DNA from 2 places in the Vibrio sp. BS-M-Sm-2 genome. Region 2 is predicted to be linked to the other one. Evidence: predicted binding sites of a transcription regulator. Region 2 holds the regulator's gene; the other holds the start of a gene.

Region 1 (12,433 bases), 1.0 Mb from region 2:
TACAGAAATAGACAGTAACATTATCCTGAGTGAGCGTGAAAAATATGTCAATAACATAACTTTCACTTATGGGAGGGTAGATTGACTCCAGATTAGAAAATAGAAGATTGTATTATGTCTGAACTTCATATTAGCCGCCCTAAGATATCTACTTCGCAGATTAACCCTGCGGTATCTCTGTCTATCATTGTGCCTTTTTACGATGAACAAGAGGTGTTGGAAGAGTTCCATTCTCGCCTAACTAAGGTTCTCGATAGCTTACCGATTACGAGTGAGATTGTTTATGTCGATGATGGTAGCAAAGACAACAGCTTGGATTTGGTGAGTTCATTCACTTCAATCAATAGTTCAATCTCGGTGATTGGTTTAAGCCGTAACTTTGGTAAAGAGTCAGCCATGAGTGCTGGCCTTGAGCATTGCCGCGGACAAGCGGTGATCCTGTTAGATGCAGACCTGCAAGATCCGCCGGAGCTTATTCCACAAATGGTTGCCAAATGGCGAGAAGGTTATGACGTCGTCAACATGCAGCGCAGCCAACGTGACGGTGAAACGTGGTTCAAGAAGTTTTCAGCGGCAAGCTTTTACAAAGTCATGAACGTGGCAGCAAAGATCGATGTTCCTGAAAATGTGGGCGACTTCAGACTGTTGAGTCGTGAAGTTGTCGACCATATCAACCAGCTTCCTGAACGTAATCGTTACATGAAAGGCATTTTCTCATGGCCGGGGTTCAGACAAGCGACGATTCAGTTTAAGCGTGACGCTCGCTTTTGTGGCGAGACTAAGTGGAACTACTTGAAGCTGATTGGCTTGGCGATGGATGGCATCACCTCGTTCTCAATTCGACCACTGCGCATTGCGACAGCAGTTGGTGGCCTCGTTGCCTTAACGGCTTTTGTGTATGGGATGGTCATTGTGTTCAAAACCATGATGTTTGGTGAGCCTATCACTGGTTACCCGTCAATAATGGTTGTACAACTTGCCCTCGGCGGCATTCAACTTCTGAGTATTGGTTTAATGGGGGAATACATAGGTCGTATTTTTATCGAAACCAAGAATCGCCCTTTGTATCTGATCCAGTCTGTGGTTGATACACCCGCGTTAAAAACACATTTTAAATTAGAGGAGTCAGCATGAGCCTGAACAGAACGCACCTATGGTATTTGTTGGCTTTTGCATTGGTTTTAAGGCTTTTATCTTTGGCAACCTACCCATTAATGGACACCACCGAAGCACGCTACGGTGAAATGGCTCGTCTAATGGTGGAAACGGGTAATTGGCTAACGCCGCAGTTTGATTATGGCATTCCTTTCTGGGGTAAGCCGCCGCTGTTTACATGGATGAGTGCTGCCGGTATTGAGTTGTTCGGCCTAAGTGAATTTGCCGTTCGAGCTCCTCATTGGTTAGCGGGTGTAGTAACAATTTTGCTGACGGCTTACATGGCGAAGCGAACAGGACAAAGCGCTTTAGTTGCAGCCGTTGTATTGGCGACATGTGGTATTTTTTCTATCGCTGCGGGTGCTGTGATGACAGACATTGCGTTAACCTTAGCGATGACTATTGCCATGCTAGGCTTCTACCTGTGTTGGAAGGGGGAAGGGAGTGCGAAGACTAATAGATACTGGGGTTACGTTGGCTTTATTGGTTTGGCATTAGGCTTACTTGCAAAAGGGCCAGTAGCGATTGTCATCATGGGTATCGCAGTATTCCCTTGGTTGGTCTTACAACACGGTTTCTTTGGTGCTTTTAAAGCGCTTTGGCAACGTTTCCCATTGTTGTCTGGTTTAGGTGTGATGTTAGCGATCGCTTTGCCTTGGTACATCATGGCAGAGATGGCGACACCGGGTTTCATTGATTACTTTATTGTTGGCGAACATTTTAAGCGTTTTGTTGTGAGTGGCTGGGAGGGGGATCTTTATGGATCTGCTCATGATGAAACACGAGGCATGATCTGGGTATTCTGGATTCAAGCCGCTGCGCCTTGGTCGATTGTATTACCGATATTGGCATTTGCTCGACGCAAGAGAATTGCAGAAATTAACGTTGAGAATAGCGGACTGTTTTCATTCCTTGTGTGTTGGTTGATTTCACCTTTGATTCTTTTCACTATGGCGGGCAATATTCTTCCTGCTTACGTGTTACCAGGTATTCCTGCTCTTGGTTTGTTGGTTGCTATACTCGTAGTGGAAAAAGATAAGAAGTGGTTCTCCAGCGTGGCCTTAGTTCTGCCAGTGTTGCTGATGATTGCGATGGTTTACCTAAACCTAGGTAAGGCGAACGAGAAGAGTGACCGTATCATCTTTGAACAGATTACGGATTCTGCGCCAAGCTTCTATGTGGGTAAGCGACCATTCTCAGGTCAATTTTATAGCCATGGGCAAGCAAAGAAACTGCTCGATATCGAGCAACTAGATGGCATCGACAAGTTCTACTTGATTGGTAAAAGAGCAGAAGTAGAAACCAAGATTAAAGACAACGCGTTAACTTGTATTTTGGAACCAACGGTGAAAATAAAGCGTGCTTTGTTTAGCTGTCATAGCCAAAACATCAAACCAAATTTGTCGTTGAGCCACGTTCGAAGTGAAAGTGATGTTCAGCGTTAACTCAGGACTGCAAATGTTCAACAACAAGCTTCAGGCACACAGTCAAAAGCTCCAATCCCATCACAAGATGGTTCGATTTGCTGTGGTTGGTGCTGGTGGGTTTGTTGTTGATTGTGCGGTATTCGCCTTGCTGCATTACATTGTAGGTTTGCCTTTAATGACGGCGAGAATAGGCTCGTTCATTGCTGCTGCAACGACAACGTGGTTTGGTAATCGCGTGCTGACTTTTGGGTTCAAGGGGAAGGGGAGTTGGTCTGATAAACTGATTCAGTGGCAAAAATTCATGTTCTCCGCATCGATATCAGCGGTACCTAATCTACTGTGCTTTAAGTTGATGGCAGAACTACTGCCAGTGTTTACTGGCGCTCTGTTTATCGCAATGGCAGTTGGTATCTTGGTCGGTATGGTGACTAACTACCTGTTTAGTCAATATTGGGTCTTCACTCGTTAGATTCTTTGTAATCACATAGCCAAGTGACAACTGGTACAAACACAAAAAAGCGCAGCTAAATAGCTGCGCTTTGTATTTCATTACTATTAAGTTATTGGCTCACAATATTAGCGTTGTGTCGCGCGTTGGCGATTCTTTCCGTTGCCAGCAGGTTTGCCACCTTGACCATTGCCCGCTTTGTTGCGGTTTCCGCCGCTATTGCCTTGTGATTGACCACCAGGAGCTTTCTTAATGAAGCCTGTCGCTGGTTTACGAGCGTTGCCATTGCCGCTACCGTTTTGCTTTCCGTTTCCTTGGTTAGCATTGCCTTGGCTGTTGCCGTTAGCATTCGGCTTTTTACCACCAGGTTTGGAATGGTTGCGTGGCTTCTCGCCGCCTAAACCCGGTTGAGATTTGCTGTGCTTCGTTGCAAAACGCTGTGAGCCGTGACGACCAGACTTACGACGTTGTGCTGGTGTTTGTGCATCAAAATCTTCTGCTGGTACTAGGCAGTTTGCTTTATCACCGATCAAGTGCTGTTTACCCATGCTGATCAGAGCTTCACGGATGATCTTCCAGTTTTCTGGATCGTGGTAACGAAGCAGTGCTTTATGCAGACGACGTTGACGGTCACCTTTAGGCACTGGCACATCTTCACGCTTCTTATATTTCACACGCTTCAGAGGGTTCGTCTCTGAGTAGTACATCGACGTTGCATTACACATTGGTGATGGGTAGAAGTTCTGTACTTGGTCACACTCGTAGTTGTGCTTTTTAAGCCACATTGCAAGGTTAAGCATGTCTTCATCTTCTGTGCCCGGGTGAGCGGAGATGAAGTAAGGAATTAGGTACTGTTTCTTACCGGCTTCAGCGCTGTACTTTTCGAACATCTCTTTGAAACGATCGTAAGTGCCCATTCCCGGTTTCATCATCAGATCCAGTGGGCCTTTTTCAGTATGCTCTGGAGCAATCTTCAAGTAGCCACCTACGTGGTGAGTCACAAGCTCACGTACGTACTCTGGAGATTCAATCGCTAAGTCGTAACGAACACCAGAAGCGATCATGATCTTCTTAACGCCCGGTACTTTTCTTGCTGAGCGGTATAGGTCAATCGTGTGTTGGTGGTCTGTGTTTAGCTTTTCACAGATTTTCGGGAAAACACATGATGGGCGACGACAGTTAATTTCTGCTTTCGGATCGGAACAACCTAAACGGTACATGTTCGCCGTTGGGCCACCCAAGTCAGAAATAGTACCGGTAAAGCCAGGTACTTTATCTTTAATGTCTTCGATTTCATCCAAGATCGATTCTTTCGAACGGTTCTGAATGATACGACCTTCGTGCTCTGTGATTGAACAGAAAGAACAACCACCAAAACAACCACGCATGATGTTCACCGAGGTTTTGATCATGTCGTAAGCAGGAATCTTCGCTTTGCCGTACATAGGGTGAGGAACACGCTTGTAAGCAAGGCCAAACACGTAATCCATCTCTTCAGTCGTCAATGGAATTGGTGCTTGGTTAACCCAAAGTTCACGGTTACCATGACGTTGAATCAAAGCACGACCTGAATACGGGTTTGTCTCTAGGTGCAAGATACGGCTAGCGTGAGCGTAAAGAATACGGTCGTTGTTTAGCTTTTCGTATGCAGGGATACGAACGGCTGTTGTTTTTGCATCGTGACGAGAAGGGCGAATCGTAATCGGCTGCGCTTTTATTTCTTCTTTCTCATCTTTCTTAGTATCACATTGCGTTTCCACTTCGTACGGGTTTACCGGTACGTAAGCTTTGTTCGGCTTTTCGATACGAGAAGAGTCGATGATTTTGAAGCCTTCAGGCGCTGCAGCAAGATTGATTGCTGTACCACGAATGTCTGTCAGCGTTGACATGTCTTCGCCATCAGCGATGCGGTGTGCCACTTCAACCAGTGCGCGCTCGGCGTTACCAAAAAGAAGGATGTCTGCTTTTGCATCAAACAATACAGAGCGACGAACTTTATCCGACCAGTAGTCGTAGTGCGCAACACGTCGCAAGCTCGCTTCAATACCACCAAGAACGATTGGCGTGCCTTTGTAGGCTTCACGACAACGTTGAGAGTAAACCAGAGTTGCACGGTCAGGACGCTTACCACCTTCGTTATTTGGCGTGTAAGCATCATCGTGACGTAATTTGCGATCAGAGGTGTAGCGGTTGATCATGGAGTCCATGTTACCCGCTGTAATGCCGAAGAATAGGTTAGGTTTACCTAGCTTCATAAAGGCATCTTTATTGTCCCACTTTGGTTGAGCGATAATGCCCACGCGGAAACCTTGAGCTTCAAGGAGACGGCCGATGATAGCCATACCAAAGCTCGGGTGATCGACATACGCATCACCAGTTACAATAATAATGTCACAGCTATCCCATCCAAGAGCATCCATCTCCTTTCTACTGGTAGGCAAAAAGGGTGCAGTTCCGTAGCACTCGGCCCAGTATTTTTTGTGTTCGTGAATAGGAGTGATATCGCTGTACATATTTCAACCTCTGATTTTTGAGGCGGGAATTATAGCGGCATGAGACTAGACTAGCCAGTAGAACATGCCCCTGTTAGTTCTGGTGTCTTTCGTCTTTTTACGGTAATGGCGACAAAAGAGCCATAAAACAGCATAGTTGAAGTCTTGAATAACGTCGCTAATTTATGATTTTGATTAGTGTTCGCAGCAGTTTTTGATATTATTCGCGAAAATAAGTCTGAAGAAGTAGATCCACAATGGTCGAAACGTTATTAGTACAATTTGCTCCGATGCTTTTAGGAGCCCAACTGATCTTAACCCTCATCCTGGTAAAAGGGGATATTTGCCCAGGACAACGTGGTCGTATCCACAAGATGTTGCCTGCGATTGGCGTGCTTTGGCTTGCCGTTGCTTCGGTTAAAATTGAAGCATTCCTTGTCGTATTCACAATCTTTTATTTCTACTCACAAGTTCAAACTAAGAAGACTCGTGATTCTGGCCCTATCTGGGTGATGTATCTTGCTTGCGGTTTAGCGCTGTCATACGTTGCAATTCAAGCGACTGAACAAGTAACCACTGTCGGTATCATTACGACTCTGCTGTTGGTCGTATTATTAGGTGCTGCGTTTGGTCATTTATTGCTGACGATCGCAAGAACGCGTTTGCAAGCATTCCACCGTGTTTTGCCAGTGGTGGGTGTATTGACGGGTATGTTGGTGGTTTTGGCGACGGTGGTGAGTGTTTATTCCCTTTCTGAAGCTCAACTAGAGCCTGTGATTTCAACTTTGTTGTTCAGCTTTGCTTTGCTAATCTCATCTATTGTGGTGTGGTGTTGGCATCTACTGTTCGTCAAGACCCCTGAAAAGCTGCAACTGACGGTTTCGTTATTGATGTTATTGGCGGCTGCTGTTGGTTTAACGCCAGTTTGGGCACTTTAGTCGCTCATTCTTATTAATCACGTACTCTCATTAAGAAGTGTGATCAGTTTTTTAGCATGGCGTTGGTAAGCGTTCTAAACTTAATTTTAGTCGGTGTGTTCGTAAGGAGTACGAGATGGATTTAAGTAACGTTAAAAGTCTGGATAGCATTATCTTGCTGGGAATAGTGAACGAAAAACTGCGCTTAGAGTGCGACAGTTTTGAAGAGCTCATTAGTATGTATGAGATGGATATAGAAAGTGTCGTCGGCAAGCTTGATATGCTTGGCTATCAATACGATCCGCTGACTAATCAGTTTAAGTCATACGCAAGATAGTCTATTTTTCGCGAATCAACAGATAACGCAAAACAAGCGCTACTAAACCTAAAAAGTCACAGATAATCTGTGACTTTTTTGTTTATGATTTGCGTGTCTGGCGTTTGCTTTTTGTCTTAGCGAACACAATCAGAAATACCGTTAAACGACCTTTATTCCATCCAGGTGGCTCTTACTCTGCTGCCTTGCAGTGCTGAAGAATGCTTGCAGATAACGCTTGTCTTTCTCTGAGTTTCTTACCGCTGCAAACAGTCTTCTTGAAAGCCCTTTACCTAACGGTTTACTGGCGATTAAGCCTTGTCGTGAAAATTCACTGATCGCCCAGTTTGGCAATGCTGCGACACCTAATCCTGCCGATACCATTTGCACCAACATCAAGGTGTTGTCTGCTTGCTTCCACTTCTTAGGTTCTACACCTGCAGGTTGCAAAAAGTGCTTCACAACATCCAAACGCTGTTTTTGAACTGGATAGGAGAGCATGGTGAGATCGCTAAGATCTTGCGGAGCAATGCTTGGCTTATCAGCCAAAGGCGAGTTAATTGCAGTGATCAAACGCATCTCGAAGTCGAAAAGTGGCTCATAGTGAACCTCTGAACGTGGCTGAATGTCTGAGGTGATCACCAAGTCTAATTCACCAGCCATTAATGCGGGTAGGGGTTCAAAACCAAAGCCTGACGAAAAATCTAATGTCACACTCGGCCAAGCAACTTGGTACTCCTTCAAAGCGGGCATTAACCATTGGAAGCATGAGTGACACTCGATCGCCATGTGCAAACGCCCATTCACGTCCTCTTTTAGGCTTGCGAGTTCGTTCTCTGCTTTAGCGATTCTTGGCTGTATCTCATCGGCGAGCTTAAGCAAAATCTCACCTTCAGAGGTGAATTTAACTGGCCTCGTTTTACGCAGGAAAAGCTGACCGCCAATACGCGCCTCAAGGTCTTTCAATTGGTGAGAAAGCGCCGATTGAGTTAGGTGAAGAGAGGTCGCTGTGGCTGTGAGTGAGCCGCTGTCTCTTAAGGTGGTCAATGTTCGCAGATGTTTAAGCTCTATCATGAGTATTCCTCATATTCCCTAAGCCAATTCAATATTTCTTAATAATCACCCTACGGGGTTTTTTATCATTTGTAAACGTCTAGATGTCCAGATGGATTTAATTGTGTTCATCTCTGACTCGCTGATGATGAATATTTTTAATAAACAAGATGAATATTTGGACGTTGTTCGTCGAGCTGATTCGGTAGATAGTTTAGCCATCCGGACGCCTTTTTATGAAAGCAAGAACACAATAGGCAGTCTGAAAAGATACTAACAATTATTGAATAAGGAATCGGTTCATGACGACAACAACGCATATTCTTGGCTACCCACGTATTGGTGAAAAACGCGAACTCAAATTCACACTAGAGAAGTACTGGCGCGGTGAAATTGGTCAATCTGAACTCAAACAACTAGGCAGCGAGCTGAGAAATCGTAACTGGAATGTACAAGCTGATGCGAATCTTAGCTTTGTAACTGCGGGTGACTTCGCATGGTACGACCATGTGTTAACAACGACTTTGCTCTTGGGCCATGTACCAAAACGTCACGCTGGTGGATCTGAAGAAGAGAAAGCCTTCCCAGACTTAGATACCTTGTTCCGCGTTGGCCGCGGGCAATCTCAAACTCAAATACAATCTCAAAAGCTGCCAACTTGTTGTGGCGGGAAACATGGTTCAGAAAGTGCCAAAGATGGTACTGCAGCATCTGACATGACCAAGTGGTTCAACACGAATTATCACTACATTGTTCCAGAGTTCAGTAAAGATGATTCGTTTGAAGTGAGCTGGCCACAACTGTTTGATGAAGTGAATGAAGCCATTCAAGCTGGGCATAAGGTGAAGCCAGTTCTTCTAGGTCCGCTGTCTTACTTATATCTAGGCAAAGAAGTGGAAGAGGGCTTTGACCGTTTAACCTTGCTTCCACGTCTACTTACTGCCTACCAAGCGATTTTAGCTAAGCTTGCCAAGTTGGGCGTTGAGTGGGTGCAAATCGATGAGCCCATACTATCCCTGGAACTTGAAACTAAGTGGGCTGATTCATTCAAACTGGCTTATCAAGTGATTCAAGGCGATGTGAAACTATTGCTTACTACTTACTTTGATTCAGTGACTGATACGTTAGATAAAATCGTAAAACTGCCAGTGAATGGTTTACATATCGACTTGGCTGCCGCACCGCAGCAACTTGATGAAGTGGTGAATAAACTACCTGAAGATTGGGTGCTCTCTGCAGGTGCAATCAATGGCCGTAATATTTGGCGAGCTGACTTAGCCGCGCAGCTTGAGTTACTACAGCCAGTGAAAGAGAAGCTAGGAGACAAATTGTGGGTCGCAAGTTCATGTTCGTTGCTGCATAGCCCAGTCGACCTTGAGTTAGAAGAGACACTCAGCGAAGAAGTGAAGAGTTGGTTTGCCTTTGCAAAACAGAAAGTGACTGAGGTGAGCTTATTGGGTGCAGCGCTGGACGGCGATCAAAATGCCATTTTAGCGTGCGAGACTTATAGCCAGCCGATTGTAGCTCGTAAGAGTGCAACTCATGTTAATAAGCCACAGGTACAGGCTCGCCTCAACACGATTACCAAAGCACTCGCTGACCGTAGTACCCCTTACCCAGAGCGAGCTGCACATCAGTCGGAAGTTTTAGGTTTACCATTACTGCCAACGACTACGATTGGTTCTTTTCCACAGACTGGTGAGATACGTGTTCAGCGCAGCGCTTATCGCAGCGGGAAATTGAGTGAAGCGGAATACACGACTGCACTAAAAGGTCATATCGCCGATGCGGTGAAGCGTCAAGAAGCACTCGATTTAGATGTGTTGGTGCATGGAGAAGCGGAACGTAACGACATGGTGGAGTACTTTGCAGAGAACTTAGCAGGTTTTCAGACCACCAAATTTGGCTGGGTACAAAGCTACGGCTCTCGCTGCGTGAAACCTGCGATTGTGGTCGCGGACATTGAGCGTGAAAAACCGATGACGGTTGAGTGGTCGACTTATGCACAATCACTGACATCTAAGCAGATGAAAGGCATGCTGACTGGCCCGGTCACTATTTTGTGTTGGACGTTCCCGCGTGAGGATATCTCGCGTAAAGATATTACTAACCAATTAGCATTTGCGCTGCGTGATGAAGTATCTGACCTACAAGATGCAGGAATCAACATTATTCAGATTGATGAACCTGCGATTCGTGAAGGTTTACCATTGAAAAAACGTGACCATGCAGAATACTTAGAATGGGCAGTTGATGCCTTTAAGATCTCAGCCGCGAGTGCCAAGCCTGAGACGCAAATCCATACACACATGTGTTACAGCGAGTTCAACGAAATCATTGATTCAGTGGCCGCACTAGACGCTGACGTAATTACCATTGAGACCTCTCGTTCGAATATGGAATTGCTTAAAGCGTTTGAAGAGTTCAATTACCCGAATGCTATTGGTCCAGGTGTTTACGATATTCACTCGCCAAACATTCCATCGCAAGAGTGGATCATTGGTCTGTTGAAGAAAGCAGCGGAGAAAATTCCGGCAGAACGTTTATGGGCAAACCCAGATTGTGGTCTAAAGACACGTAATTGGGCAGAAACAGAAGCAGCACTGACTAACTTAGTCTCTGCGACTAAGGCACTGCGTAAAGAGTGGGAGTCAACAGAAGCTTAACTATCATTAGAGCTATATGACTCAAAATAAAAAGCCTCGTAACTGCGAGGCTTTGAAGTTCATATTTGTTCGAATCTCGAATCTCGAATCTAGCTGCTGCTCTGGCAAGTATCTTTGCTGATCAGCTTCTCAACCATCAATTGTCCGCGTGTGTTGCGAATCTTAATGTTGTAAGCCAAGCCCATGTCTAGGTTTGCTCTTACTTCTGAGTTAGTGCAGTAGCTATTCACACTCATATCAACAACTTGGTTTAAAGGCTTCGCACCTTTAGCATCTTGGTTGTAGATCATCATGATTTCAATCACGGTGTTTTTTGCGAGTACTCGCATGACCGACAACGGGCCGTACTCAATCGGCAAGCCGGCAGATAAAACGCCAGCACGGTGCTGAGCCATCATCTCTAGCTGTCTTTGTTCGTCATGCTCACTTGATGAACAGCCTGCAAGCAGAGCTAAAGCCAGTGAGCCAATAATCCATTTTTTCACGTTAAAATACTTTCTTGAATGGTTTAACAATAACATTTTGGTAGACACCAGCAGCGATGTACGGGTCTGCGTCTGCCCACGTCTGTGCATCTTCTAAAGAATTAAACTCAGCAATCACAGTCGAACCTGTGAAGCCTGCTTCACCAGGGTTATCTGAGTCAATGGCTGGCATTGGGCCTGCTGTTAACAGTCGGCCTTCATCGTGAAGTGTTTGTAGGCGTTCTAAATGTTGTGGGCGAACACTTAGGCGTTTTTCTAATGAATTTTCGACGTCTTGAGAAAAAATCACGTACCACATATTGAGATATCCTTATTTTACTTCACTAAATTGGGGCGTTTAAATTCGCTATCTTGCTAATTTACGCGAACTAATTGGTATTGGAAGGACTAATGATAAGAAATTGTGAATTGGTGCGGGAGAGTGAGAAGGTCTTTAGCATTTTTAATCGAAATGGCTAAAGACCTTACAGTGCGATAGGGCTGTCGAAAGTCCTATTTATTGATAGAGCGAGGCTTGCCACTTTCATCAACTGCCACGTAATTGAACGTCGCGCCACACACCTTGTAACGGTCGCCGATGCCGTGATCAAGTACAGGCTTAACCCATACTTCTAGGTCGATATTCATCGAGCTACGACCAATTTTAGTACAGTCACCATAAACGCACACCACATCACCTACTGAAACCGGCTGTTTGAACTCGATACTCGATACTGAAACGGTGACTATTTTGCCGTTAGAGATCTCTTTTGCCAGTATGCCGCCAGCAAGGTCGAGTTGAGACATTATCCAACCACCGAAAATCTGGCCTGCTGCATTGGTATCAGAAGGCATCGCCAAGGTGCGAAGAAGTAAAGAACCAATTGGGTTCAAAGTTGATTGAATCGTCATTGTAGTACTCTTGGTGGTATTGATTATCTTAAATAAAAACTGATGTGTTGACTGATTGGGTACATTGGCAAATGAGTGCAATGAACAACAAGAAACCAGATGGCCGTTAATTTAGTGAGATTGTCACTAAATAATAGGCTTTATTTTGACCAGTTTCCGCAACACAGAAAAGCCAACGGCCAATGATCACGAGTATCATTGGCCGCTAGGTATAGCATATTGACAAGAATTGTAACAAAAACGGAATGAGGACTCACCCCTTGGGGTTACTTCTCGTCAGTATTTTTATCAGTTAGCTCTTGCTGCTCTTTTTGTAGCTGTTGATCTTTTGGTAAATGCTTATAGATGTAGGCACCCGTAAGCAGCGTAAATAGTAATGTTGCTATTAGCAGGCCAAACACCTTGAAGTTAACCCACACATCCAATGGTAGGCTGAAAGCAACGTAAACGTTGAGAATGGCACATAGGGTAAAAAATAGAGTCCAAGCCCAGTTGATCTTGCCCCATATGGCATCAGGCAGTGTGATCTCTTTACCCAACATGCCTTTAATTGCTGATTTTCCCATAAGGTGGCTGGCTGTCA
Region 2 (12,433 bases):
TAGGTTTTGGAACATACCTTGCAGCTGGTTTGTCATCTCTTCCATACCTGGAGGTGACATGATTTCAACGCCCATTTGCGGTGCAGCTACATCAACTTCGATCTCTTTGTCGTCTAGCTTACCTTCACGCAGTTTCTTACGGAAAATCTGACGAGTGTTTGAAGAGGTGGTGTCTTCAGTTGATTGCTCGTTCTGACCCCACGCATCACGAGCAGGTGGTAGAAGGGCATCAAGAATGCGTTCTTCCGCTTGTTCTTCAGCGCGGTATTGTACTTTTTCCATCGCTTGTTGGTGTGTCATCTTGATTGCAACGTCCGTTAGATCACGGATGATGGTCTCAACTTCTTTACCAACGTAGCCAACTTCGGTGAACTTAGTCGCTTCTACCTTGATGAAAGGCGCGTTTGCTAGTTTCGCTAGACGGCGAGCAATTTCAGTTTTACCCACACCCGTTGGGCCAATCATTAGGATGTTCTTTGGTGATACTTCAACACGCAGGCTTTCTTCAAGCTGCATACGACGCCAGCGGTTACGCAGAGCGATGGCAACTGAACGTTTAGCGTTGTCTTGGCCGATTATGTGGCGATTGAGTTCGTGAACAATTTCGCGAGGAGTCATCTCAGACATGGTTTTTCCTTAATTCTTTAATCACTGTTGAATACAACGTTATTGATGGAAGCGGTCGTTACTCTGGCTTTGGCAGCTCAACGGTGCTTTCTAGTTCTTCAATAGTGTGGTGATGGTTGGTGAAGACACAGATATCGCCTGCAATGTTCAGCGACTTCTCTGCGATTTCACGCGCATCTAAATCAGTATTTTCTAATAGTGCAGTAGCTGCTGCTTGAGCAAAGTTACCGCCTGAACCGATCGCAATCAGATCGTTCTCAGGTTGAACTACGTCACCGTTACCTGTGATGATCAGTGAAGCGGTCTCATCCGCTACTGCTAACAGTGCTTCTAACTTACGTAGAGCACGGTCGCTACGCCAATCCTTCGCTAGCTCAACGGCAGCTTTGGTCAGGTGGCCTTGGTGCATTTGCAGCTTGCTTTCAAATTTTTCGAATAGCGTGAAAGCATCAGCGGTACCGCCAGCAAAACCTGCCAGTACTTTGTTGTTGTATAGGCGACGTACTTTACGGGCATTGCCCTTCATTACAGTATTGCCTAGAGATACTTGTCCATCACCCGCGATGACGACTTTATTATTACGACGTACAGATACAATGGTAGTCACGAGTAGGGCCTCTTAATATTTCTTATCTTTGGGTATAAAAAGTATATGAGGATGGTGCTCGGATAATTCAAGGAAGGGGGAGTGATGTCGTGCAACTTATCGGTGGAAGTTGTAAGGAAATTTGGCTAAAGGGGAGGGGGATAAAAGAAAACCTCCACAATGGGAGGTTTTCGGTGTTTGGTTTTGGCTTTTACTAAGACAGAGACTGACGCTGAACTCAAAACTACTCGGTGTCTTTCCAAATAGCACAAGGTTCGATTTTTGCTCGTTGCAGCTTATGGCGATCGCGTTCTGCGTCACGCTTCAATTTGTATGGCCCTAGAACCACACGGTACCAGCTACTGCCGTCTTTTTTACGGATTTCACTCGAGATACCTTGGAACGCAATATCTAACTTGCGCGTTTCTGCCTGTGCTGACGTTTTGTAAGCGCCACACTGCATCACGTAAGGGATCTTAGAGATCTGTTGTTCTTTGGCTTTTACTTCAATTTCGCGGCTTGGCAGCGTTTCAACGTAGTCCCACTTCTCTTCGGGAGGCGGTGGAATCACTTTCGCTGGTTTTGGCTTAGGTTTTGGTTTGGTAGCCACAGGTGTTGGTGCTGGCGGCTCAGGATCATTACTCAATAGGTAAAGTCCGTAACCAAAACCACCGGCAAGGAGGATCGCCAAAAGACCACTGCGCCAAGGTTTACGGCGAGGGGCTTGTTTCTTGGTCGGCTTTTTCGTACCACGACCGCGCTTTACATAATCTCTATTAGCCACAAGACAATTCAATAGTTGCTGATTCTGCCCTCATGGTAATCCAGATTGCGCGAGGATAATAGTGTAGAAATGGAAGCGGCACATCAAAATGTGCCGCAGATTTGTAAGGGTATTTTTGAGGGTTACATTCGAGGTGGTGCTGTACTGCCTCGAACCACTAATTTAGCTTCAAGTAGACGCGAACCTGCTTGCACATCGTTGCCTTTCAGTAGATCAAGCATCATCAACATCGCTTGGCGTCCAATCTCATAACGAGGTTGAGAGATGGTGGTGAGCGGTGGATCGCAGTATTGAGCAAATTGGATGTCATCGAAGCCGACAATCGATAGGTCTTGAGGAACGCGTAAGCCTAGCTTCTTCGCTTCTTGAATAGCGCCAATGGCCATCGCATCGTTGTGACAGAAGATAGCGGTTGGTTGCTCAGGTAGTGCTAGCAATTGACGAACTGCTTGAGCACCCGCTTCAAAGGTAAAATCACCGACGGTACTGTAGGCTGGATTCATTGAGACTCCAGCACGGCGTAGCGCTTGTTGGTAGCCTTGTTGACGGAACTTACAAAGTGTTGCTGATACTGGGCCTGAGATTTGAGCAATACGTTTATGACCTAACTGAGCTAGGTAGTTAACCGCTTCAAATGCCGAGGTCAGGTTATCGATGTGTACGGTAGGAAGTTCAAGCTCAGGGGCAAACTCACACGCCATCACCATTGGTGGTAAGTTCTTTTGTTCAGACTTACTGACATCAAATGGATGGTCAGTGCCAAGTAACAGCATGCCGTCAGCTTGTTTGGTGAAAACTAAGTTAACAAACGAAGACTCACGCTTCTTTTGTTGGCCGCTATCACCCAGTAAGACAAGGTAGTCATTTTCTACTGCGGCATCTTCGATACCACGAATGATCTCGGCGAAATAAGGGTCACAGATATCAGGAACGATTGTGATGATGGTTTTTGATTCGTTGCGACGTAAGTTTCGAGCTAATGTATTGGGTGAGTATCCAGCTTCAAGTACTGCTGTTTCCACTCGTTTACGAGTTGAAACTGAGACTTTCTCAGGGTTCATCAATGCACGTGATACTGTGGCTGTTGAGACGCCTGCTAGCTGGGCAACATCCTTCATTGTCGCCATAAATTAAACCCTCTTTTAAGTTCCTTTGCTGCCTAAGTATCTAAGGCATGAATAATAAATGTAATCGAATAGATATTATGAAAGTGTTGCTAACACTTTTTTTATTGCAATATTTTATTCGTTTAGTCCGTGTAAAGTTACGGCTAGATTAACAAAAATCACATGACTAGTGTGAAGTTGCTCACGATAAATATGAAATATTTGTGAACAAACTTATCATTAGTTTTAACCCAAGTGGGTTTAGCTCAAATCTTGCGGCTCAATATCGAGTGACCAACGGACTTTTTTCGCAGCAGGTAACATATTGATGGCCGGCTTGGCACTCATTAATAGCTTCTGCATTAACGAGCGCGTCTGAGTTTGTAAGATTAACTGCCAGCGAGATTTGCCCGCTCGTTTTGCTAACGGGGCCGGGGTTGGCCCTAACACCATGCAATATTGATCAAACAGTGGATGCGATTCCAATGTGTGACGAACTTGACGTAAGAACTCTTCCACCAAGCGCGTGTCGTTCGCTTCTGCTCTAAACAGCGTCATAAAGGTATAAGGTGGCAACATAGCCTGTTTACGCTCTGCCAAGGCCGTTTGAGCAAAGTGGTTATAATCTTTATGTAGTAGCGCCTGCAGCAACCCGTGTTCTGGGTGGTGCGTTTGTAAGATCACCTCACCTGGCTTACTAGCACGACCTGCACGACCAGCCACTTGAATAAAAAGCTGAGCAAGACGCTCAGAGGCTCGGAAGTCACTGCTGTATAAAGAGCCATCGACATCCAATAACGCCACGAGTGTCACATCAGGGAAATGGTGGCCCTTAGCAAGCATCTGCGTACCGATAAGAATTTGGTATTCCCCCTTACGAATCGACTCTAGTGCGCTTTCTAAGCTGCCTTTCCTGCGGGTGCTGTCACGGTCAATACGAATGGTTTTGTATTCAGGGAATAGTTGGCCAAGCTGAGCCTCTAACTGCTCGGTACCGACACCCACAGTCACTAAGTTCGCAGACCCACAACCTTGGCAATTGTGCACGATATGCTGTTGCGAGCCACAATGGTGGCAGCGCATTTCATTACTGTATTGATGGTAGGTATAGTACGCATCACAGCGCTTACACTCGGCTGTCCAACCACAATCGTGACACATCAATGCCGGAGAAAACCCGCGGCGATTGAGGAACAGCATCACTTGGTTACCTGCTTTGAGGTGTCTTTGCATCTCTGCAATCAACGACGCAGACAAGCCACTTTCTAGATATTCTCCTTTAACATCCAATACCTTATTGGTGGTCGGCAGTGCGACACCCGCACGTGAAGTAAGGGTGAGATAACTGTATTTACCAATCTGAGCGTTGTGCAGTGTTTCAAAGGCCGGAGTCGCCGAGCCTAACACTATTGGAATCTGTGCTTTATGAGCACGCATGATCGCCACATCTCGAGCGTGGTAGCGCAGGCTATCTTGTTGTTTATAAGACGCGTCGTGTTCTTCATCGACAATGATAATGCCCAGATCCGCAAACGGCGTGAACAGAGCCGAACGGGTACCAATCACGATGCCCGCTATTTTATCACGCGCCGATAACCAAGCATTCAGTCGCTCAGAATCGTTTAAACCTGAGTGGATAACCTCAACAGGCACATTAAAGCGTCGCTTAAAGCGGTTAATCGTTTGAGGGGTGAGGCCAATCTCAGGCACGAGTACTAACGCTTGTTTACCTTGATCGAGAATCGGCTTAATCATATTCAGGTAAACCTCGGTCTTACCTGAGCCAGTAACGCCTTCTAACAGGAAACAACCAAAGTCGGTTTGGCTATTTACGGTCGCAATCGCGATGGCTTGTTCAGCATTGAGCTTAGGTTTGTCTTGGTCGTTTTCAAGATCAACTGGCCACGCCTGACGCTTCGGCTTTTTCTCTACCGATTCAATCCAGCCTTTCTCTTCTAGTGTCTTGAGTACGGCGCTGCCAACTTCTTCATCAATGAACTCTTGATGGGGTACGGGGCCGTGCTCAAGCATGTGCATCACTTTGGCTTGTTTGACTGCGCGACCAAAACCTTGCATCAGTTGGTCTTTGCCTGATGGCGTTAACTGCCACTCAACCAGCGTTGCGAAGTCGGCGGCTTTGCCTTTTCTTAGAGCGCTCGGAAGGGCGTTAGCAAAGGTCTCGCCAAGAGGGTACTGATAAAATTGACTGCACCACATTAACAGTGAATAGACAGATTCCGGCCAAACAGGCTGATTGTCTAATAGGGCTTTAATGGGTTTGAGCTTGTCTAGCTCGAATTCAGATTCGTTAACCAGAGCCGTTACAATACCGGTTAAGGTTTGTCGTCCAAAAGGCACAGAGACTCGTCCACCAATAATCGGAAATAGATGGCTAGGAATCTTGTAATCGAACTGCTTGTCGAGTGGAACAGGCAGTGCCACGCGGGCAATCATTGGACGCATAAAGGGACGGCTTTATCTGAGTTGACGAGAGCGAACAGTCTAAAGGATAAGGCGGTTAAATTCGAGAAGCAGTTTGGATGAAGGCGGCGAGTTAACGTATACAGACAACGACAGCTCGAAATCTCAGGGCGATAAAGGAAATAAAGAGAGAATTGGTGAAAAATGTATCAAATCAGTTGATCCTGCCTTTTAGATTCATTACTATACTGCGCCTTAAAGGTATGGCTTCATCACTCTTTTGTGTCGATGCGGTGTCTTTATTTCTTTTTTAAACTACGTGTGGTGTGCGGCTTAGAATCGTATAGCGACACGGCCTACTTGAGGTTATCCCATGAAAGCTGGAATCCACCCAGAATACAAAGCAGTTTCTGCAACTTGTTCTTGCGGCAACACATTTGAGTTCAACTCAACGCTAGCAAAAGAATCAATCCACCTAGACGTATGTGACAAATGTCACCCGTTCTACACTGGTAAGCAACGTATCGTAGATACTGGCGGCCGTGTTGATCGCTTCAACAAGCGTTTCGGTGCTCTTTCTAGCAAGAAGTAATTCTCGCTATTTAGACATGAAAAAGGACACTTCGGTGTCCTTTTTTGTTGCCTGTAATTTGAGAAAGCAGTGACTTTCATTCAAGCTTCAATCCCGCCTAACGATAAGGTGCCTACCTTTCTATTGCAGGGCAATTCCTTGCGTACCTCTCTTCACCAAATTCAGCTCGAAAGTTCAACAAGCGACAGTAATTTCAACTGCTCACTGGTCTTATTAGTAGTGAAATCTCGTTTTTTAATGAGACAGAGGCTTCAACCACCTAGGAACTTTGAAGTACATCCATTAACATGAACAAGATCCCCCAAATAATAATACCCTAGGAACCTACACCTATGTCTGAAGACAGCAGCCAAGCTCAATCCTCTCAAGCGTTATCATCTGAAAAATCGTTATCGCCTCAAGAACAATTCCGTCAGCAAGCTCTTGATTACCATGAGTTCCCAATTCCTGGCAAAATTGCCGTAGAACTGACGAAGCCTGCAAACTCTGCAGAAGACCTAGCACTTGCATACAGCCCAGGCGTAGCCGAGCCTGTTCGCGAGATCGCACAGAACGTCGATAACGTTTATAAGTACACAGGTAAAGGCAACATGGTTGCAGTTATCTCTAACGGTACAGCGATTCTTGGCCTAGGTAACCTTGGTCCTATTGCTTCTAAACCTGTTATGGAAGGTAAAGCGCTCCTGTTTAAGCGTTTTGCTGGTTTAGATTCTATCGATATTGAAGTAAAACACCGCACAATCGATGAGTTCGTTGATACGGTTGCGAATATCGCAGATACATTCGGCGGTATTAACCTGGAAGACATCAAAGCACCAGACTGTTTTGAGATTGAACGTCGCCTGATTGAACGTTGTGATGTTCCGGTATTCCACGATGACCAACACGGTACTGCGATTGTGACAGCAGCGGGTATGCTGAACGCGATCGAACTTCAAGGTAAGAAACTTGAAGAGTGTAAGATCGTTTGTTTAGGTGCTGGCGCAGCTGCGGTTGCTTGTATGGAACTACTGATTAAGTGTGGCGCTCAGCGTGAAAAAATCTACATGCTTGACCGTAAAGGTGTGATCCACACTCGTCGTGATGACCTAAACGAATACAAAGAGCTGTTCGCAAACAATACCGACAAGCGTACGCTTGAAGATGTTATCGAAGGCGCTGACCTGTTCTTGGGTGTATCGGGTCCTAACCTGCTTCCAGCAGAAGCTCTAACGCTGATGGCTGATAAGCCAGTTGTGTTTGCATGTTCAAACCCAGATCCAGAGATCAAGCCAGAGCTTGCTCACGAAGTTCGTTCTGACCTTATCATGGGTACAGGCCGCAGTGATTACCCTAACCAAGTAAACAACGTACTTTGTTTCCCATTCATTTTCCGTGGTGCACTAGACGTGCGTGCGAGCGAAATCAATGACGAAATGAAGCTAGCGGCGGTTAAAGCGATTCGTGAACTGGCGAAAGAAGAAGTTCCAGCTGAAGTACTAGCAGCTGCGGGCGAGACTGCACTGGAGTTCGGTAAGGGTTACATCATTCCTAAGCCAATGGACCCACGTCTACTTCCTCGCGTAGCAAAAGCAGTAGCAGAAGCGGCTGTTGAATCTGGCGTAGCTCGTATCGAGATGCCTGCTAACTACATGGCATAGAAGCATATGGCATAGAGACTGGATGACATAATCTTCTGGTATCGTCGTTTCGTTATCGAGACGAAAAGAATAATAAAAAACCGACTCATCTGGAGTCGGTTTTTTTATGTCTATCATTCACAGCGCAGTCATAAAAAACAATGCGCGGTGTGATAAATAGGGTTCAGCTAGAGCGAATCAATAATGAAGGCAGTGACTGAGTTGTTTTTATTCTTCGTCAAACGCTTCGAACTCGATGCCCATTTCTGTCATCAGCTTTTTCACTTCAGCAGGGATATCGTCAGGACGGTCTTTACGAAGGTCTTCATCCGTTGGTAGTGGTTGGCCTGTGTACGCATGTAGAAAGGCTTCGCACAGTAGCTCACTGTTTGTTGCATGGCGTAGGTTGTTAATCTGGCGGCGAGTACGCTCGTCAGTTAGAACCTTTAACACTTTTAGAGGGATAGAAACTGTAATCTTCTTTACTTGTTCGCTTTTCTTTCCATGCTCAGCATATGGGCTTATGTATTCACCATTCCAGTCGGCCATTGCGTACCTTCATCACTTTAGTTGTTAGAATAAATTAATAGTGGTGATTTTAGCGGGATTTACCGCCATAAGCAAAGACATATGGACGTCTAGAAGTGTTGACGTCTCACGTTTATGAAAGTAAAGTGAATAACATATATCTAACACAGCCGCAAAATGCCGACAAGCAGCTGTGATTCTCAGACGCAAAACTTGTAAGGAAGCACCTATGAGCAGCCGGAAGCCAGCAACCATCGCAGTACGTACTGGTATCGAGTCAGACACGCAACACCATGCCGTTGTCCCACCTATTTATCTTTCGACTAACTATGGGTTTCCCGCTTTTGGTGAAGTGCCAAAGTACGATTACACCCGTTCTGGTAACCCAAATCGCGGTTTATTAGAAACGGCACTGTTTGAGCTTGAATCGGGTAAAGGCGCGGTTGTCACTAATTGTGGTACCTCGGCGCTTAACTTATGGGTTTCTGCTTTCCTAGGCGGCGATGATCTTATTATCGCACCACACGACTGCTACGGCGGTACTTACCGTCTGTTTAACACTCGCTCACTCAAAGGTGACTTTAAAGTTCTGTTCGTTGATCAATCGGATCAAGCGGCGCTGGATGCGGCGATCGCGCTTAAGCCAAAGTTGATCTTAATTGAAACACCATCGAATCCTTTGGTTCGTGTGGTTGATATTGCAGAAACTTGCCGTAAAGCGAAAGAGGTTGGTGCTCTGGTTGCTGTCGATAACACGTTTTTGACTCCAGTGTTCCAAAAGCCTTTAGAACTGGGTGCGGATTTTGTTATCCACTCAACCACCAAGTACATCAACGGACACTCGGACGTTATTGGTGGCGTTGTCGTCACGAAAACTGAAGAGCACGCTGAAGAGCTAGCATGGTGGGGCAACTGTATTGGTGCGACCGGCACACCATTTGATAGCTACATGACTCTACGTGGTATTCGTACGCTAGGTGCGCGTATGCGAGTTCACGAAGAAAGCTCACGTGAAATTCTGGCGTCTCTGCAGCAGCAAGAGCTCGTCGGCACGATTTACCACCAAGCCTTCCTGAACATCCGGGTCATGATATCGCGAAGAAGCAGCAGTCTGGCTTTGGTTCAATGCTGAGCTTTGAGTTTGCGGGCTCATTCGAGGCGCTTAAATACTTTGTTGATAAGTTAGAGCTGTTCTCTTTGGCGGAATCGCTGGGTGGTGTGGAAAGCTTGATTTGTCACCCTGCTTCGATGACTCACCGTGCAATGGGCGAAGAAGCGCTGGCAGAAGCGGGTGTTTCTCAACAGTTACTGCGTCTTTCTGTTGGTCTTGAAGATGCAGAAGACTTGATTGATGACCTCAAGCAAGCGTTTGAAAAGACACAAGGCTTTATTGCTGAAGGGGAGGGTTAATAATGGCAACCTTTCGCCAGCTACATAAATTTGGTGGTAGCAGCTTAGCGAATCCTGAGTGTTACCAGCGCGTGGTCAACATTCTTAGAGAATACTCATCAGCCACTGACTTGGTCGTGGTGTCGGCAGCGGGTAAAACAACTAACCGCTTGATTGAGTTTGTTGAAGCGCTCGATAAAGATGGTCGTATCGCTCACGAATGTTTGCAAGCACTTCGTCAGTTCCAACTTGAGCTGATTGAAGCGCTGCTTGAAGGTGAGTCTGCGGCTCAGCTAACGGCCACTATTCAGCAAGAATTTACCGCTTTGGGTGAGTTAACGGCTCCTCTAAGCGAAGCGCAAAAAGCACAAGTGCTAGGACACGGTGAGGTTTGGTCTTCACGTCTGTTAGCCGCTTTGTTGTGCCAACATGATTTACAAGCGGTTGCTCAAGATGCTCGTGCCTTTTTGCGTGCAGAAGTAGGTGCTCAACCTGAAGTTGACCGCGCACGTTCTTATCCTCTGATTAAAGAAGCTTTGGCGCAGCATGCCCATTGCCGTGTCGTTATTACTGGCTTTATGGCTCAAAATACTGAGGGTGAAACGGTTCTACTCGGCCGTAACGGTTCGGATTACTCAGCAACTGTAATTGGTGCTTTGGCTGAGGTTGAACGCGTAACAATTTGGAGTGATGTAGCGGGCGTTTACAGCGCAGACCCTCGTTTGGTATCGGATGCGTGCTTACTACCTCTGCTTCGTCTTGATGAGGCCAGTGAATTAGCTCGTTTAGCGGCTCCAGTGCTTCACAGTCGAACGCTACAGCCTGTGGCTCAAAGTGCTATGGATCTCAGCTTACGCTGCAGCTATCAGCCGGAGGCGGGCTCTACACAGATAGAGCGTGTACTGGCATCGGGGCGTGGCGCCAAAATCATTACTTCTCTGGATGAAGTTCTTATCGTGCAGCTGACCTTTGGTCACGGCCATGATTTCGATCGTCTAGAGAGTGAAGTGCTTGAAGGGCTTAAACGCGCTCAACTGGAGCCGCTGGCTTATGAGCTTGAACCGGATCAACACTGCTTGCGTCTTGCCTATACGGAAGAGATCGCTGGTGGTGCATTAGAATATCTACAAGACCATGCGATTGAAGCTGAGATTAAGCTAAAAGAGGGTTTCTCTTTGATTGCTGCCGTGGGTGCTGGCGTGACTAAGAACCCGAACCATTGTTACGGTTTCTACCAGCAGCTTAAGAGCTCGCCAGTTGAGTTCATCTCGGAAGCGAACTCTGGCTTGAGCTTAGTGGCTGTGATTCGTAAGAGTGAAACATCAAGCCTAGTGAAAGGTATTCACTCTCAACTATTCCAAGCGCAGAAGCGTGTTGCGATTGCTTTATGTGGCAAGGGCAATATTGGTTCAAGCTGGTTAAGCCTGTTTGCAGAGCAAAAAGCGGAACTTGAAAAGCGTCGTGGAATGAACTTTGAGTTGGTTGCGGTAGTTGATAGCCAAACTTATTGGTTCGACGATCAAGGCATTGATGCGACCTCGGTGAGCAAGCGTTTTGATGATGAAGCGATTGCCAACAATGGTAACGACTGGTTAGAGCGTTTGGGGTCTATTCAGGGTTACGATGAAGCTGTGGTACTCGATGTCACCGCAAGCCCTGTGCTTGCAGCAAAGTACCTGCAAATTGCACAACAAGGTATCCACCTGATCTCGGCGAACAAGGTGGCTGGTTCTGCATCGAGTGAGTATTACCATCAAGTACAAGATGCTTTCGCTAAGATCAGCCGTCATTGGTTGTACAACGCGACAGTGGGTGCAGGCTTACCGATTAACCACACGGTACGTGACCTACGTGAAAGTGGCGATGACATCATTGCGCTGTCGGGTATTTTCTCTGGCACGCTGTCTTGGTTGTTCCAGCAGTTTGATGGCACGGTGCCGTTCAGCGAGTTAGTCGACTTAGCATGGCAACAAGGCCTGACTGAACCAGACCCGCGTGCTGACCTAGATGGTTCAGATGTGATGCGTAAGCTGGTGATTCTGGCGCGTGAGTCGGGTTTGGATATCGAACCTGAAAACGTAAAAGTAGAATCTCTCGTACCTGCAGAGCTGCAAGAGCTATCAGTTGATGACTTCTTTGATAAGGCTTCTGTGCTGAGTGAAGAGTTGGCTGAACGTTTAGAAAAAGCACATTCGCAACAGAAAGTTCTGCGTTACGTCGCGCGTTTAGAGAAGAACGGCAAAGCAACTGTAGGCGTTGAAGCTCTGTCTAAAGAACACGCTCTAGCGAACTTGCTGCCTTGCGATAATATCTTTGCGATTGAGAGCAAATGGTACAAAGATAATCCATTGGTTATTCGTGGCCCGGGTGCTGGTCGTGAAGTAACGGCTGGTGCAATTCAATCTGACCTAAACAGAATGTCTAGTCTGTTCTGATGCTCAGATCGGTTGGTTTAATACTTAGATCAATTGTTTTAGTACGTAAATGGCATACTATTCACTAAGATAAATAAGGCTGAAAGCACGATGTGTTTTTCAGCCTTTTTTCTGCATTATTTCTGCTTTGCGATCGATCTAGCGACTTGAGTTTTACTCACGATCTACTTGAGAAAAATTCATAATGGATCTGTTGACATTAAATCGTATTCAATACATTCTACAGACATATAGACGTCTAAACGTCGTTTAAGGATTTGAGTTTTTAGTGGTTGCTTTTGCCACAGGGAGAGTAAGATGGGATACACACACGCTAGTCATATCGACGCTTTAAATCAGAATATCG

The links. Region 2 encodes MetJ, which represses methionine synthesis genes. Its sites were predicted from a motif close to TTAGACNTNTANANGTCTAA; they were not measured.
Region 1: a site for MetJ is predicted at 7,901-7,920, ahead of metE (5-methyltetrahydropteroyltriglutamate--homocysteine S-methyltransferase). Genes of this name have one in related genera too.

What each region holds. Positions count from the first base shown of each region.
Region 1 covers NZ_CP167894.1:3,182,918-3,195,350, forward strand. Annotated here, with positions in the region: gene AB8613_RS14570 (glycosyltransferase) at 115-1,134, shown strand; gene AB8613_RS14575 (ArnT family glycosyltransferase) at 1,131-2,600, shown strand; gene AB8613_RS14580 (GtrA family protein) at 2,587-3,051, shown strand; gene AB8613_RS14585 (YgiQ family radical SAM protein) at 3,159-5,543, opposite strand; gene AB8613_RS14590 (hypothetical protein) at 5,780-6,460, shown strand; gene AB8613_RS14595 (DUF4250 domain-containing protein) at 6,576-6,776, shown strand; gene AB8613_RS14600 (LysR substrate-binding domain-containing protein) at 6,918-7,829, opposite strand; gene metE (5-methyltetrahydropteroyltriglutamate--homocysteine S-methyltransferase) at 8,111-10,474, shown strand; gene AB8613_RS14610 (GspS/AspS pilotin family protein) at 10,564-10,959, opposite strand; gene AB8613_RS14615 (YciI family protein) at 10,961-11,257, opposite strand; gene yciA (acyl-CoA thioester hydrolase YciA) at 11,452-11,850, opposite strand; gene AB8613_RS14625 (septation protein A) at 12,117-12,433, opposite strand, start outside.
Region 2 covers NZ_CP167894.1:2,187,340-2,199,772, forward strand. Annotated here, with positions in the region: gene hslU (HslU--HslV peptidase ATPase subunit) at 1-627, opposite strand, end outside; gene hslV (ATP-dependent protease subunit HslV) at 686-1,234, opposite strand; gene ftsN (cell division protein FtsN) at 1,458-1,997, opposite strand; gene cytR (DNA-binding transcriptional regulator CytR) at 2,120-3,124, opposite strand; gene priA (primosomal protein N') at 3,365-5,566, opposite strand; gene rpmE (50S ribosomal protein L31) at 5,898-6,116, shown strand; gene AB8613_RS09965 (malic enzyme-like NAD(P)-binding protein) at 6,449-7,756, shown strand; gene metJ (met regulon transcriptional regulator MetJ) at 7,964-8,284, opposite strand; partial or broken gene AB8613_RS09975 (O-succinylhomoserine (thiol)-lyase) at 8,493-9,673, shown strand; gene AB8613_RS09980 (bifunctional aspartate kinase/homoserine dehydrogenase II) at 9,676-12,087, shown strand; gene metF (methylenetetrahydrofolate reductase) at 12,385-12,433, shown strand, end outside.